DNA from 4 places in the Paenibacillus sp. Marseille-P2973 genome. Region 3 is predicted to be linked to each of the others. Evidence: predicted binding sites of a transcription regulator. Region 3 holds the regulator's gene; each other region holds the start of a gene.
The links. The regulator Rex, encoded in region 3, represses fermentation and respiration genes when NADH is low (regulators of the CRP and FNR family bind a similar motif). The targets are predictions, from matches to a motif close to TTGTGAAATATTTCACAA.
Positions count from the first base shown of each region.

Region 1: a site for Rex is predicted at 1,101-1,118, ahead of nadA (quinolinate synthase NadA). Genes of this name have one in related genera too.
Region 2: a site for Rex is predicted at 1,074-1,091, ahead of KB559_RS21970 (DUF438 domain-containing protein). Genes of this name have one in related genera too.
Region 4: a site for Rex is predicted at 1,621-1,638, ahead of KB559_RS15120 (DUF1641 domain-containing protein). Genes of this name have one in related genera too.

Region 1 is NZ_JAGQEH010000019.1:52,427-55,597, forward strand. Features, by position in the region: gene ftsH (ATP-dependent zinc metalloprotease FtsH) at 1-859, shown strand, start outside; gene nadA (quinolinate synthase NadA) at 1,191-2,129, shown strand; gene nadB (L-aspartate oxidase) at 2,166-3,171, shown strand, end outside.
Region 2 is NZ_JAGQEH010000017.1:28,918-32,088, forward strand. Features, by position in the region: gene KB559_RS21960 (sensor histidine kinase) at 1-310, opposite strand, end outside; gene KB559_RS21965 (response regulator transcription factor) at 307-987, opposite strand; gene KB559_RS21970 (DUF438 domain-containing protein) at 1,203-2,462, shown strand; gene KB559_RS21975 (ROK family glucokinase) at 3,027-3,171, shown strand, end outside.
Region 3 is NZ_JAGQEH010000002.1:578,432-581,602, forward strand. Features, by position in the region: gene KB559_RS06220 (cell wall elongation regulator TseB-like domain-containing protein) at 1-303, opposite strand, end outside; gene KB559_RS06225 (amidohydrolase) at 365-1,666, opposite strand; gene KB559_RS06230 (redox-sensing transcriptional repressor Rex) at 1,644-2,306, opposite strand; gene dinG (ATP-dependent DNA helicase DinG) at 2,344-3,171, opposite strand, start outside.
Region 4 is NZ_JAGQEH010000006.1:279,200-282,370, reverse strand. Features, by position in the region: gene KB559_RS15130 (transposase) at 1-44, opposite strand, end outside; gene gltC (glutamate biosynthesis transcriptional regulator GltC) at 528-1,430, shown strand; gene KB559_RS15120 (DUF1641 domain-containing protein) at 1,725-2,168, shown strand; gene KB559_RS15115 (NAD(P)/FAD-dependent oxidoreductase) at 2,210-3,171, shown strand, end outside.

The DNA.
Region 1 (3,171 bases), on a different contig from region 3:
GATTGTGGCGTTCCATGAAGCGGGCCATACGATTGTAGGCTACTTCCTGGAGCACGCGGATATGGTGCACAAGGTTACGATCATTCCTCGCGGCCGTGCCGGCGGATACGTAATCATGCTGCCGAAGGAAGACCGGATGCTCGTTACGAAGCAAGAGCTGCTTGATAAGGTAACCGGCCTGCTGGGCGGCCGCGTGGCGGAGGAGCTGTTCATCGGCGAAATCGGCACCGGGGCGTATAGCGACTTCCAGCAAGCGACAAGCATTGTGCGCAGCATGATCGTCGAATACGGTATGAGCGAGAAGCTTGGACCGATGCAGTTCGGCACATCGCAAGGCCAAGTGTTCCTGGGCCGCGATATCGGACACGAACAGAACTACAGCGATCAGATCGCTTACGAGATCGACCAGGAAATGCAGCGTTTCATTACTGAATCGTATGAGCGTTGTAAACAGCTGTTGACCGAGCATGCCGCCGAGGTTCGCCTCATCGCGGAAACTTTGCTCGAAGTCGAAACGCTGGAACTGGAGCAGATCAAGGAATTGATCGAAAACGGCAAGCTGCCTGAAACCGGCGAAGCCGGCAATGACAGCGGCAACGGTTCTTCCGAACCGGGCGAGCCGATCGTGGATAACATCGGGGACGTACGCGTCCGTATCCAGAGTAAAACCGAGGATCCGGCACCTGCAGGTCCTACCGGGGATATCCCGAACGAGATTCCTGGAAGTTCCACGAACGACATCTCTAACGACCCTACGGTGGATGCACCCGAAGGTACGGTAAGTGATGCTCCGCAAACGCCGGACCAAGACAATAAAGACGGCAACGGCCAAGGAGGCGGAAATACGCCAACGGTATAAGGCGTAGCCGTATACAACCAAACACGAAAGGGAGACTCATTGAGTCTCCCTTTTTTTATTGTCCGATTCAATGGCTCAATCCCGGATCGTATTTTCTCGGGAGGGATTGGCCAATACGCAGGTGCACATGATTTTGCCTAAAATTTGATCTATCCGGTACAGATTGATTGACAGCCCTAATTCCCTTGTGTAAATTAGTTGTTAAACACACCGTGTGAAATTGGTTACGTTGACGGGAAGTATGCGTATTTTTGCACAATCATAAAGGAGATGCGGACAAGAGAGAGGATCGCGGCTTGAACCGCGGGCGCATTCTAGGGGAGGAAGTCAGGTGGAAGCTCTAGCACTGGAGCGGAAGGCGGAAATGAACCGTGAACTTCGGGAGAGGTTGGTTCAGCTTAAAAAGGAACGCAATGCCATTATTTTAGCGCACTATTATCAGCGCGATGAAATCCAAGAGGTGGCCGATTTTCGCGGCGACTCCTTTCTGCTTGCCCAAAAGGCAGCCTCAACCGATGCTGAGACCATCGTGTTCTGCGGGGTTCACTTTATGGGCGAGAGCGCGAAAATTTTGGCTCCGAACAAGACGGTCTTAATTCCGGACGAACGGGCAGGCTGCCCGATGGCCGACATGGTTAATGTGGACGGTTTGCGCAAGCTGAAGGCACAGCACCCTAACGCCAAGGTGGTCACTTATATTAACTCATCGGCCGAAATCAAAGCGGAGACGGATATATGCTGTACCTCTTCCAATGCAGTGAAGGTTATTAATTCGGTAGATGCCGAAGAGATCATCTGGGTTCCCGATAAAAATCTGGGCCATTACGTTCAGCAGCATACGGACAAAAAGCTCATTATTTGGGAAGGGTATTGCAATACGCATGATATGTTGACTGTGAAAGACGTGGTCGAAATGAAGGCGAAGTATCCGAACGCCGAGTTTGTCGTCCACCCGGAATGCCGGCCTGAGGTGGTAGCCATGGGTGATTTTGTAGGCAGCACGACCGCAATTCTGGATTACTGCAAAAATTCGTCCAACCGCCAATTTATTATCGGTACGGAAGACGGAACGGGTTACCAGCTGCGGAAAGACAGCCCCGACAAGGAATTCCATTTCGCTACGAAATTTCTGGTATGTCCCAACATGAAAGTCAATAATCTAAAGAAACTGGTCAAATGTCTGGAAACGATGCAGCCGCAAATTTATGTGCCGCCTGCCATTGCCGATAAGGCCAGAACCTCACTAGAGCGCATGCTACAAGTTAAGTAGCATGCGCTACTCTCTGTTCAAGGGCAGGCGATACCTTTGATTCCACAATATTTGATTGACTTCGATTTGAATGAAATACCGGTGATCGATACGGACGTCATTGTCATCGGATCGGGGATTGCGGGCCTGTTCACGGCCATCAAAGCAAGCGAAGACCGCCGCGTTACCGTAATTACGAAGAAATCGTTGATGGAGAGCAACACCAGATATGCTCAGGGCGGGATCGCTGCGGTCATTTCCGATGAGGATTCTCCCGCTTCTCACCGGGAGGATACGCTGATGGCCGGGGCAGGACTTTGCTCTTCGGATTCCGTAAATATCTTGGTGAATGAGGGACCCCGCGGGGTTGAAGAGCTTATTACGCTGGGAACGGCATTTGATTTGGAGAACGGCGAGTTGGCGTTGACGAAAGAGGGAGCGCACAGCCACCGGAGAATTCTGCATGCGAACGGCGATGCAACCGGCTATGAAATTGTTCGTGCGTTGTCGGAACAGGTTGCGGGGCATGCTAATATCGATATTTGGAACGATCATTTTGTAATTGACCTGATTACGGAGGATAATGAATGTCTGGGGGCTTTAGTTCAGCGCCCGGACGGTCAGCGTGTGTTCCTGCGGGGAAATGCAACGATACTGTGCAGCGGGGGAAGCGGTCAATTGTACCGTTACACCACGAATCCGGAGGTGGCCACGGGTGACGGGGTGGCTATAGCTTACCGGGCCGGCGCCCTGATCAGGGATATCGAATTCATACAGTTTCACCCCACTTCGCTCTGTTATCCGGGCGCTCCGCGTTTTCTGATCTCGGAGGCGGTGCGCGGGGAAGGTGCCATCTTGCGCAATATTCACGGAGAACGGTTCATGGAGAGGTACCATGAACTGCTAGAATTAGCTCCCCGGGATATCGTGGCTCGCGCTATCGTCAGCGAGATGGAAGCGACCAAGTCGAGCGTTGTGTACCTTGATATAACCCATGAAGATTCGGATACGATTAAGCAGCGTTTCCCGACGATTTATGAAACCTGCATCAGCTACGGACTCG
Region 2 (3,171 bases), on a different contig from region 3:
AGGCATCAGGATAATCCTGCTTTAAAGCCCGAAGTCTTTCGTTAATTTCCTCGGGGGTTTTGCCGCTTAGAGATGAGGCTGCATTATGCCAAGCATTCTCCAATTGTAGTCCCGATCCGTAGGAACGGACGACCTCCGTTTTGTCTGGAACAGACGCGGGAAAGAAAGCCCGGTTGACGCCCCATGACGCCAAAAAGCTCACCGGGATCAGAATGGGTATAAATACAAGCGCGAAGCCGATGATGCCCAAATAGCGGGACAACAGCGAGTTGCGGAACTTCTTGAAAGGCTGGCCGCTGTGTCTTCTCATGCCCGTACCCGGTAACCGATCCCGCGGATCGTCTCGATGACTTCGGGCGCGGCGGGGTCACGCTCCAGCTTTTCGCGCATATGGCGGATATGCACCATTAAGGTTTTATCCCCGTCCAGATAGGGCTCTCCCCAAACCGCCTCATAGATCTGTTCCTTCGTCATGATTTGACCCAAATGCCGCAGCAGGTATTGAAAAATATGAAATTGCTTTCCGGTCAGCGTAATTTCTTCCCCGGTCTCACGGTTTTTGATGATATTCTCCTTCTCGTAGACGAGCAGGTGGCGAAGCTCCAGAGGTTCGGCTGAAGGAGGGCCGCTGCGACGGAGGAGAACTTCCGCCCGGGCAGCTAATTCATCGGGATGAAACGGCTTGGTCAGGTAATCGTCGGCAAATTGCAATCCTTGCAGCTTGTCGTCGATAGAGGTTCGGGCGGACAGCATCAAGATCGGGAGTCCCGGATATTGCTTTTTGAGCCGCTGTCCGACGGTGAATCCGTCCAGTCCGGGCAGCATGACATCGAGAATGGCCAAGTTGCACGAGGCTGCCTCCTCGATCGCCCGCTCCCCGCTGGTGAGCCAGGTGACGCTATAGCCGCGCTCTTTTAAATCTCTGCTTACCCATTCCCCGATTTCGGGATCATCTTCAATATATAGAATGTTTTTGCCTGGTATCATAACTGGGATCCTTCCTTTCTGGCTTTTCGACTCTATTGTTGCAAATTGGTGAGGAAAAATAAACTGCCAAGAACAACATATTAAATTTGTGATTCTAATCACAAGTTCAAATTGCCCGCCATGTTACTTTTTTTATATGAGAATGGTTATCAATTGAATTTTACTTATTGGTGTGCAAATAGATTGAGATGGAAGAACGAAGGGAGATCCGTGCAATGAGCGAACTCATCAATAACCGGGAGCATGGGGTGCCGGAACAGACGCGCCGTCAGGCTCTGCTGAAGGAAATCATCAAGGAGCTGCATCAAGGGAAGAGCGTGGAGGAAGTCAAGGCGCGTTTTGAAGAAGCTGTAGGCGATGTAACGGTATCTGAGATTTCCGCTATGGAGCATGCGCTAATGGAAGAGGAAGGCATTCCGGTTGAGGAAGTGCAGCGGTTGTGTTCCGTGCATACGGCGATTTTCAAAGGATCGATTGAGGATATTCACCGTTCTTCCAAGCCGGAGGAGCAGCCCGGACATCCCGTGCATACCTTCAAATTGGAGAATCGCGAAATTGAGCGGTTGATTAATTTTAAGCTGGAGCTGCATCTGGATAGATTCCGGAAAGAAGACTCCGAGGACATCGTATTAAAGCTGCTGGAGGATTTGAACCTGCTGCTGGATCTTGACAAGCATTACAGCCGCAAGGAAAATCTGCTCTTCCCTTATTTGGAGAAGTACGGGATCTACGGGCCGACTAAAGTCATGTGGGGTGTTGATGACGGCATCCGTATGATGATCAAGGAGGTCAAGGGCAAGCTGGCCGCTTATGATGGGGACAAGGAGACGCTGTCCATTGATCTTGAGCGGATTATCCAGGAAGTGAATGCCATGATCTTTAAAGAGGAGAACATCCTGCTTCCGATGGCGCTTGAGAAATTAACGGAGGACGAGTGGGTGCGAATCGCCCGGGAATCCGACCAGATCGGCTTTTGCCTGACGGCTCCCGAGCAGGAATGGGTTCCTGAACGCGTACCGCTTCCCGACCTGGCGGCTGAGGAAGAGGAGGGGAAAGGCGAAACGCCACCGCAGGGCTTCGTGAAATTCCAAACCGGCATTTTGTCGGTGGAGCAGCTTGAAGCGGTCATGAATCACCTGCCCGTCGATTTGACCTTTATCGATGAGAATGATGTGGTCCGGTATTTCTCGCACGGCAAGGAGCGCATATTTGCGCGGACTAAGGCGGTAATCGGCCGTACGGTTCAGAACTGTCACCCGCCCCAAAGCGTACACGTCGTCGAGGAGCTGTTGGCTGATTTTAAATCGGGCAAAAAGGATGCCGAGGATTTCTGGATTCCGGTCAAGGATAAATTTGTGTACATCCGTTACTTCGCGGTCCGCAGTGAGGACGGGCGTTATCTCGGAACTCTGGAATTCACGCAAAATATCGCACCGATCCGCGCCTTGGAAGGGCAAAAGCGGATATTGTCTTAACATAATGGATAGCCCCGATTTCCTTGGGTAGGAGTCGGGGTTGTTTTTATATCGGCATGGGCGTGCTGCTCTCGCATATCGTTTGCATTCCACAGTAAGGACAGGCCGCCTATACCCTTGCCGGAAGGACCTGGCCGGACACTGAACTTATGGGGCTGTGATCGTTGTCATATTGCCCGGAAGCCTTGTCTTTACTGGATTCTCGGTCTCCCTGCGTCTCTTGACCGAACGGGAGGGTTCGCTTATAGTTGGTACGTAGGAATATTCTTTTTTAAGGTTGTCCAAAAAGTCATCTTTCCACGACGAAGTAGATCAGGATGAGGATTCGACGTCGAATCCTGAATTCAGCCGGGCCTTCCGTTGCTCACGTACCTAATGAGCAAATGCTTACGAAGTCGTTTTCTACGAAAACGTTTAGCTCCGCTACTCAGTCCCTAACTTCATCCAACCTAAAGCGTTTTGTAAAAACGCACTTCGGAAGGATAAGCTTCGGTCCTGAAAACCTGACTTTTTGAACTCGAACTTTTATTATTTACTATTTAAGAGAAAAAGGTGGCTTGTACAATGTCTGAAAAAATCTACATTGGTGTTGACCTGGGCGGGACGGCGATTAAAGTCGGCATCTGTAATGAGGAAGGTCAGCTTCTTCATACTTACGAAGGGCCCACCGAAACGGAGAAAGGCGCGGAAACGATCATCAATAACATTG
Region 3 (3,171 bases):
TTGGCTTTCCGATACGCCCTCGGACAGCGGCTTTACTTCAGCCTGCCCGCCCTCCGGCAGCCAGACCATGATCTCTTGTCCGTCTGCATCCTTGCCTTCCACTACCCAGCATACTTTGTCCCAGACCGATTTCCACACTTTTTCGGCTTCGGTCAGTCCGGTTTCCTGTCTGGCCCGTTGAACGGCTTCATTCTCTCCTTGCCATATATCCTCGTGGACATACAGATAAAAGCGGTGAAGGCCAATGAGCACCAGCACCAAAATCACAATGGAGAGCAGGATCCATTTGGTTCTGTTCTTCAACCTACTCTTCCTTTCCCCGATGCCGGCTTATTCCGGTTTCTCTTTCATACCCTGCGGCATGTTATCGGCCTAACAGGCCCTCAAAGGCAGCCTGGGCTTCAAACCGGACCTTCTCCTCGTCAAGTGTCAGACAAGCTCCGTGCTTAACTACCTGCTTACCGTTCACCCAAACATGCTCGACATCCTTCGAACCCGCCGAGTAAACGGCATGGGAAATATAATCCGTCCGTGGCAAGAAATGGGCTTGCTCTGTATTCAGCGCGATGAAGTCCGCCTTCATGCCCGCGGCCAGCCTGCCCGTGTCTTGAAGGAAGAGCGATTTCGCACCGTATTCCGTACCCATTCTGAGCGCTTCCGCGGCCGGAACCGCGGTCGGGTCGCCCGAGACTCCTTTGTGAATAAGAGCTGCCAGGCGGATTTCCTCGAACATATCTAGGTTATTATTGCTTGCTGGTCCGTCTGTGCCCAATGATACGGTTACGCCCGCTTTAAGCAGGTCCGGTACGCGGGCAACTCCACTTGCCAGTTTGAGATTGCTGCCCGGGTTATGGGAAACGGCCACATTGTGCGCCGCCAAAATTTCGATCTCCTCATCCGTCAAATGCACAGCATGTGCCAAAAGTGCCGGACGGCTGAACAATCCCAGGTTTAACAAATGCTGAACCGGACGCAATCCGTAATCCGCTACGTTCTGCTCGACCTCGGCCCGTGTTTCCGACATATGCGTATGCAGCGGCAGATTCAGGTCATGTGCCGCCTGAACGATCTTCTCGATATAATCCGGCGGACAGGTATAAGGCGAGTGCGGCGACATCATCGTCGTAATCCGCCCGTCCGCTTTACCATGCCAATTACGGGCAAAAGCCACCGCCTCATCCAGCTTATGCTGCTGAACGTCAGGCGGGCATAGCCCGATGACTCCGCGCGTCAGTACCGCCCGGATCCCCGATTGCTCGACAACGGAAGCCACTTGGTCCATGTGATCGTACATATCCAGGAAGGTCGTTGTTCCGCCTTTCAGCATTTCCAGAACGGACAATGCTGTGCCGCGGTAGACATCCTCCCCGGTAAATTTAGCTTCCATCGGCCACATTTTTTCCTGCAGCCAGGTTTGAAGCACCATGTCATCCCCATAACCGCGAAGCAAAGACATGGCGGCATGACCATGGGTATTGACGAGTCCCGGCAAGAAGAGCAGGCCTTTACCGTCGAAGGTTTCGGCGCCCTCCACGCCTTCTTCCGGGCGCTGTTCGCCTATATAAGTAATCGTGCTGCCTTCTACCAGCATATATCCGCGAATGACCGGCTTCTCCCGGTCCGGCACGGCGAAGGTTCCGTCTTTAATCAACCATTTCCGATTCATGTTCCGAATGTTCCTTTCCTCCGTTCAAATAATAAGCAAGACTCATCAAGTCGGTTGTGAAATCGGCCGCATGCACCCGCACCTCAGAAGGCACCTTAAGGATCGTGGGCGCAAAATTCAAGATAGCCCCAATTCCAGCGGCCACAAGCTGGTCGGCTACTCGCTGGGCTTCCGGTGCGGGAACCGTAATAATTCCGATCCGGATCTGATTGCCTCTTACCGTATCCACCAGATCTTCGATCGGTTGAATCGTGATATTGTTGATCTGGGTACCGATTTTACCAGGGGATGCGTCGAATACGGCGACGATTTTCATATTGTCCTTCAAATAAGCGTTGTAATTCGACAATGCTTGTCCGAGATTACCGGCTCCGATCAAAGCCACGTTGATCTGCTGGTCCAAGTTCAGAATCTGGCGGATTTTCTCGATCAGATAGGAGACGTCATATCCGATCCCCTTCCGGCCAAAGTCGCCGAAATAAGCTAGGTCCTTACGGATTTGCGCCGGATTGAGATCCAGCTTTTGTCCAAGCTCCTGAGAAGAAACCGTCGGGACCTCCCGGCGGCTCAGTTCATTAAGAAAACGTAAATACACCGGCAATCTGCGTACTACGGCGTCAGAAATTTTTTCCGATTTCATTTGGTTATCCCCCTAATAGGCGCGATTTGAAGAACGTTTATTGTTCCTCTGCGTTCAGCCATTCCGAAATTCGCGGAACCATCTGCCCGAGCGGCATATGCTCCATTTTCGGTCCGGGCAAAGAATATAAAAAGTATTTCCCGTAGTAAGATTCCAAGATGCGTGTATCGTAAACAACCACGATCCCGCGGTCCTGCGAAGACCGGACCAGACGTCCGAAGCCCTGCTTGAACCGAATGACGGCTTGCGGAACGGACAGCTTCATGAACGGGTTCTTCTTCTGCTGCTGCAGCCGTTCGCTCTTTGCCTCCACAAGCGGGTGGTTGGGCGGCTGAAAAGGCAGACGGACGATAGCGAGACTCGTCAAAGCTTCCCCCGGAATGTCCACGCCTTCCCAGAAGCTGCTCGTTCCGAGCAGCACCGAAGCATGTTGTCCCTGGAAGCGACGGGTCAGCTTGGTCCGGCTTCCGCTATCCATTCCCTGCCCGATCACGGTAATTCCTTGTCCGGCCAGCTGCTCCTTCAAAGGATCATATACCTGCCTCAGCATCCGGTACGATGTAAACAGGACCATCATACGGCCCTTCGTTACCACCGCTGTGTCGGCAAGGGACTGAACCAGAGTAGCCACGAAATGATCGTCGCCTACACTTCCCTTTACGCTTGGAAAGTCCCGCGGAATGACCAGCAGCGCCTGTTCCCGGTAATTGAACGGGGAAGGCAGCATCGAAGTAATCAGTCTGTCCTCCGCCGCGGCTTCGGTTAATCCAAGCTGATCTATCATATACTGGAACGATTTGTCGACCGACAACGTAGCCGAGGTCATGACTACACTTTTCTTTTTGTCGAAGAAATAACCCTTCAA
Region 4 (3,171 bases), on a different contig from region 3:
TCACGCTTAAATGTTTCATTGTATCGTTGCCTAGACTCACTCATTTCTCGACACCCTTTCTGACTCAATAGATTTATTATCTGTGTGACATTAAGAGGTGTCTACTTTTTATTCTAGCTGCAGTTTTACAGTTAATTGATGGGATTCCCCGAATTCGTCGCAATTAGCTGCAGAATTTCCCTCTATTTTGTTTTAGGCAACCCATGTATATAACAACAAGGTTAGATCAAGGAATGGTTTCCCTTCCCGGATCTAACCTTGTTTGCTTAATGCACTTCCGCCGACCCCTAACCTCGGTCCCAGGCTCCGGAGGTCAAGCCAGTCAAGCCGGTCAAGCCAATTTGTGCATAACCAGCCTTCTCTTTACTACAGCAGAAACAGCTAGAAGAGGTGCAAGGCTTCCGTTCCGGAGGGATACCCTATATAATGAGGGATAATCAATCGATATTACATGGTATGGAAGTGTTTTTGGAATATTGAATCTGGCGGGATATCAGCGGGATATCCGCGGGAGCGGAGGCGGCGAAGTGGAACTCAGGCAAATCCAATATTTCATCGAGGTTGCGAAGCTGGAGCACGTAACCGAAGCGTCTTATGCGCTGCATGTATCGCAGTCGGCGGTAAGCCGGCAAATTTTTAAACTGGAATCGGAGCTCGGGGTGGACTTGTTCATCCATGAAGGCCGAAAAGTAAAGCTGACACCGATCGGTCGATTGTTTCTGGAGCATATGGAACATTTGATGAAGGTAATAGATAACGCCCAACAGGAGATCAGCGAGTATCTGGACCCGGAGCGCGGGATTGTTCGGATCGGATTCCCGAGCAGCCTGGCGGCGCAGATGATTCCGAAGATCGTTTCCGCTTTTCGGGAGCGGCACCCGTTTGTTCATTTTCAATTGCAGCACGGGTCTTATAAGGAATTGGTCGAGTGGGTGGCAAAGGGCGACATGAACTTGGCGATCATGGGGCCTGTCCCGCATAATGAACCGCAAATCAAAAGCACCGTACTCTTTCAAGAGAAGTTTGTCGCTTTGCTTCCGGCAGGTCATCATTTAGCCGGTCAAGCCTCGGTTAAGCTGAATGAATTAAAGGACGATTTGTTCGTTCTGTTCCCTGAGGGATTTGTACTGAGGGAAATCGTGGTGGAGGCGTGCGCGAATATTGGCTTTCAGCCGAAGGTAACATTTGAAGGCGATGATCTGGATGCTATCAAGGGACTGGTATCCGCGGGACTTGGCCTTACCGTATTGCCTGAAATCGCGTTGAGCGAGCATATTGCGTCCTCGATCGTAATTCTGCCAATAACGGAGCCGCGAGTAACCAGGGATGTGGGCGTGATCGTTCCGGCAAACCGGGAACTGCCGCCGACGGAGAAATTATTTTATGACTTTTTGCAGGAAATAATACCGGAATTAGGATTTCCAGAGTGAAAAGCGCGCAGCAGTGATTATGTAAAATCCCAGGTAAAGCAAGCCCTTTATCGACTGTAAGCACAGAATAGGTTGAGTTAAATAGGACAAACTATGATGAAATTCACTTATTTTAGTCATTAAGTTAATACTTAATGGCTATTTTTGTAGAAAATATGTTACAATGGATGACGGGTTGTTTACTTCTTAATTGTTCAATTTTTCACTAACTTACTTAGTTAAGTTGTGACGGGAATTGGGTCCCTGATCAACCCAAAATTCAAGCATTAAGGCTTATTGTAAAGGAGAATTGGAATGTCAGAACCGACCACTGAAACAAATTCTGCAGTAGAAACGAATGTTTCGTCCACCGATAATGCCGGACGCGATATCGTTGATCAACTGCTCAAGCCCGAAGTCCAGGAATCCTTGACGGTCCTGGTTCAGCAGCTGCCTAAACTAACCGAGCTGGTTAATTTGATGACTAAATCGTATGATTTCGCCAAAACGGTAGCAACGGACGAAACTTTAAAGAGCGATACAATCGGGGCGATTACGGAAATCGCCGGACCGGTTAAAGACAAAGTTAAAAATCTTGCGGCTACTGTAATTGAAGCCAAAGACCGCGCCGATGAGAGCCAGGAAGTTATCGGTCTTTTCGGTCTGCTCAAAATGCTTAAAGATCCTGAAGCGCAGAAACTGTTCCGTTTCGTAAATGCTTATCTTCAGGTTGCCGGTGAGAAAAGTAAACAAAAATAAATACTAATTCATTTTTTCAGAACGGAGGACGGAGAATTACTATGTCTAAACATATTGTTATCCTGGGTGCCGGTTACGGCGGTGTACTGAGCGCTTTGAACGTGCGTAAATATATGACCAAGGAAGAAGCACGGGTTACCGTAGTCAACCAGTATCCAACACACCAGATTATTACTGAACTGCATCGTCTTGCTGCAGGCAGCATCGCTGAGCGGGCGGTAGCTTTGCCGCTGGAGAAGCTGTTCAAAGGAAAAGACATCGATCTTCGCATCGCAAAAGTAGAGAGATTCTCGGTAGACAGCAAAGAAGTGAAGCTGTCCGACGGTACGCTTCTTTCGTATGACGCTCTCGTTGTCGGTCTTGGCAGCATCACCGCATATTTCGGGATTCCGGGACTTGAGCAGTACAGCATGGTCCTCAAATCGGCAGAGGATGCCAACCGCATTCACCGTCATATTGAAGACCGGATCGCTGAGTACGCTAAATCGAAAAACCCTGCGGACGCTACTATCCTTATCGGCGGCGGAGGGTTGACCGGGGTTGAGCTGGTCGGGGAAATCGCCGACAAGCTTCCGGAAATGAGCAAGAAGTACGGCGTGAATCAATCCGAGATTCAGCTTATGCTTGTAGAAGCCGGACCTAAGATTCTGCCGGTTCTGCCGGACGTGCTGATTGAACGCGCAACGGCCAGCCTGGAGAAACGCGGCGTTAAATTCCTGACCGGTTTGCCTGTTACGAATGTGGAAGGCAATGCGATCGATTTGAAAGATGGACAAAAGATTGTCGCCAATACGTTTGTATGGACCGGTGGCGTACAAGGCCATCCGCTTGTCGGCGAGTCGGGTCTCGAAGTTAACCGCGGCCGCGCGACTGTGAACGATTTCCTTCAATCCACTTCGCATAGCGATGTTTTCGTTGCCGGTGACAGTGCGGTATACTTCGGAGCGGACGGACGTCCTTACCCTCCAACCGCGCAAATCGCTTGGCAAATGGGCGAGCTGAT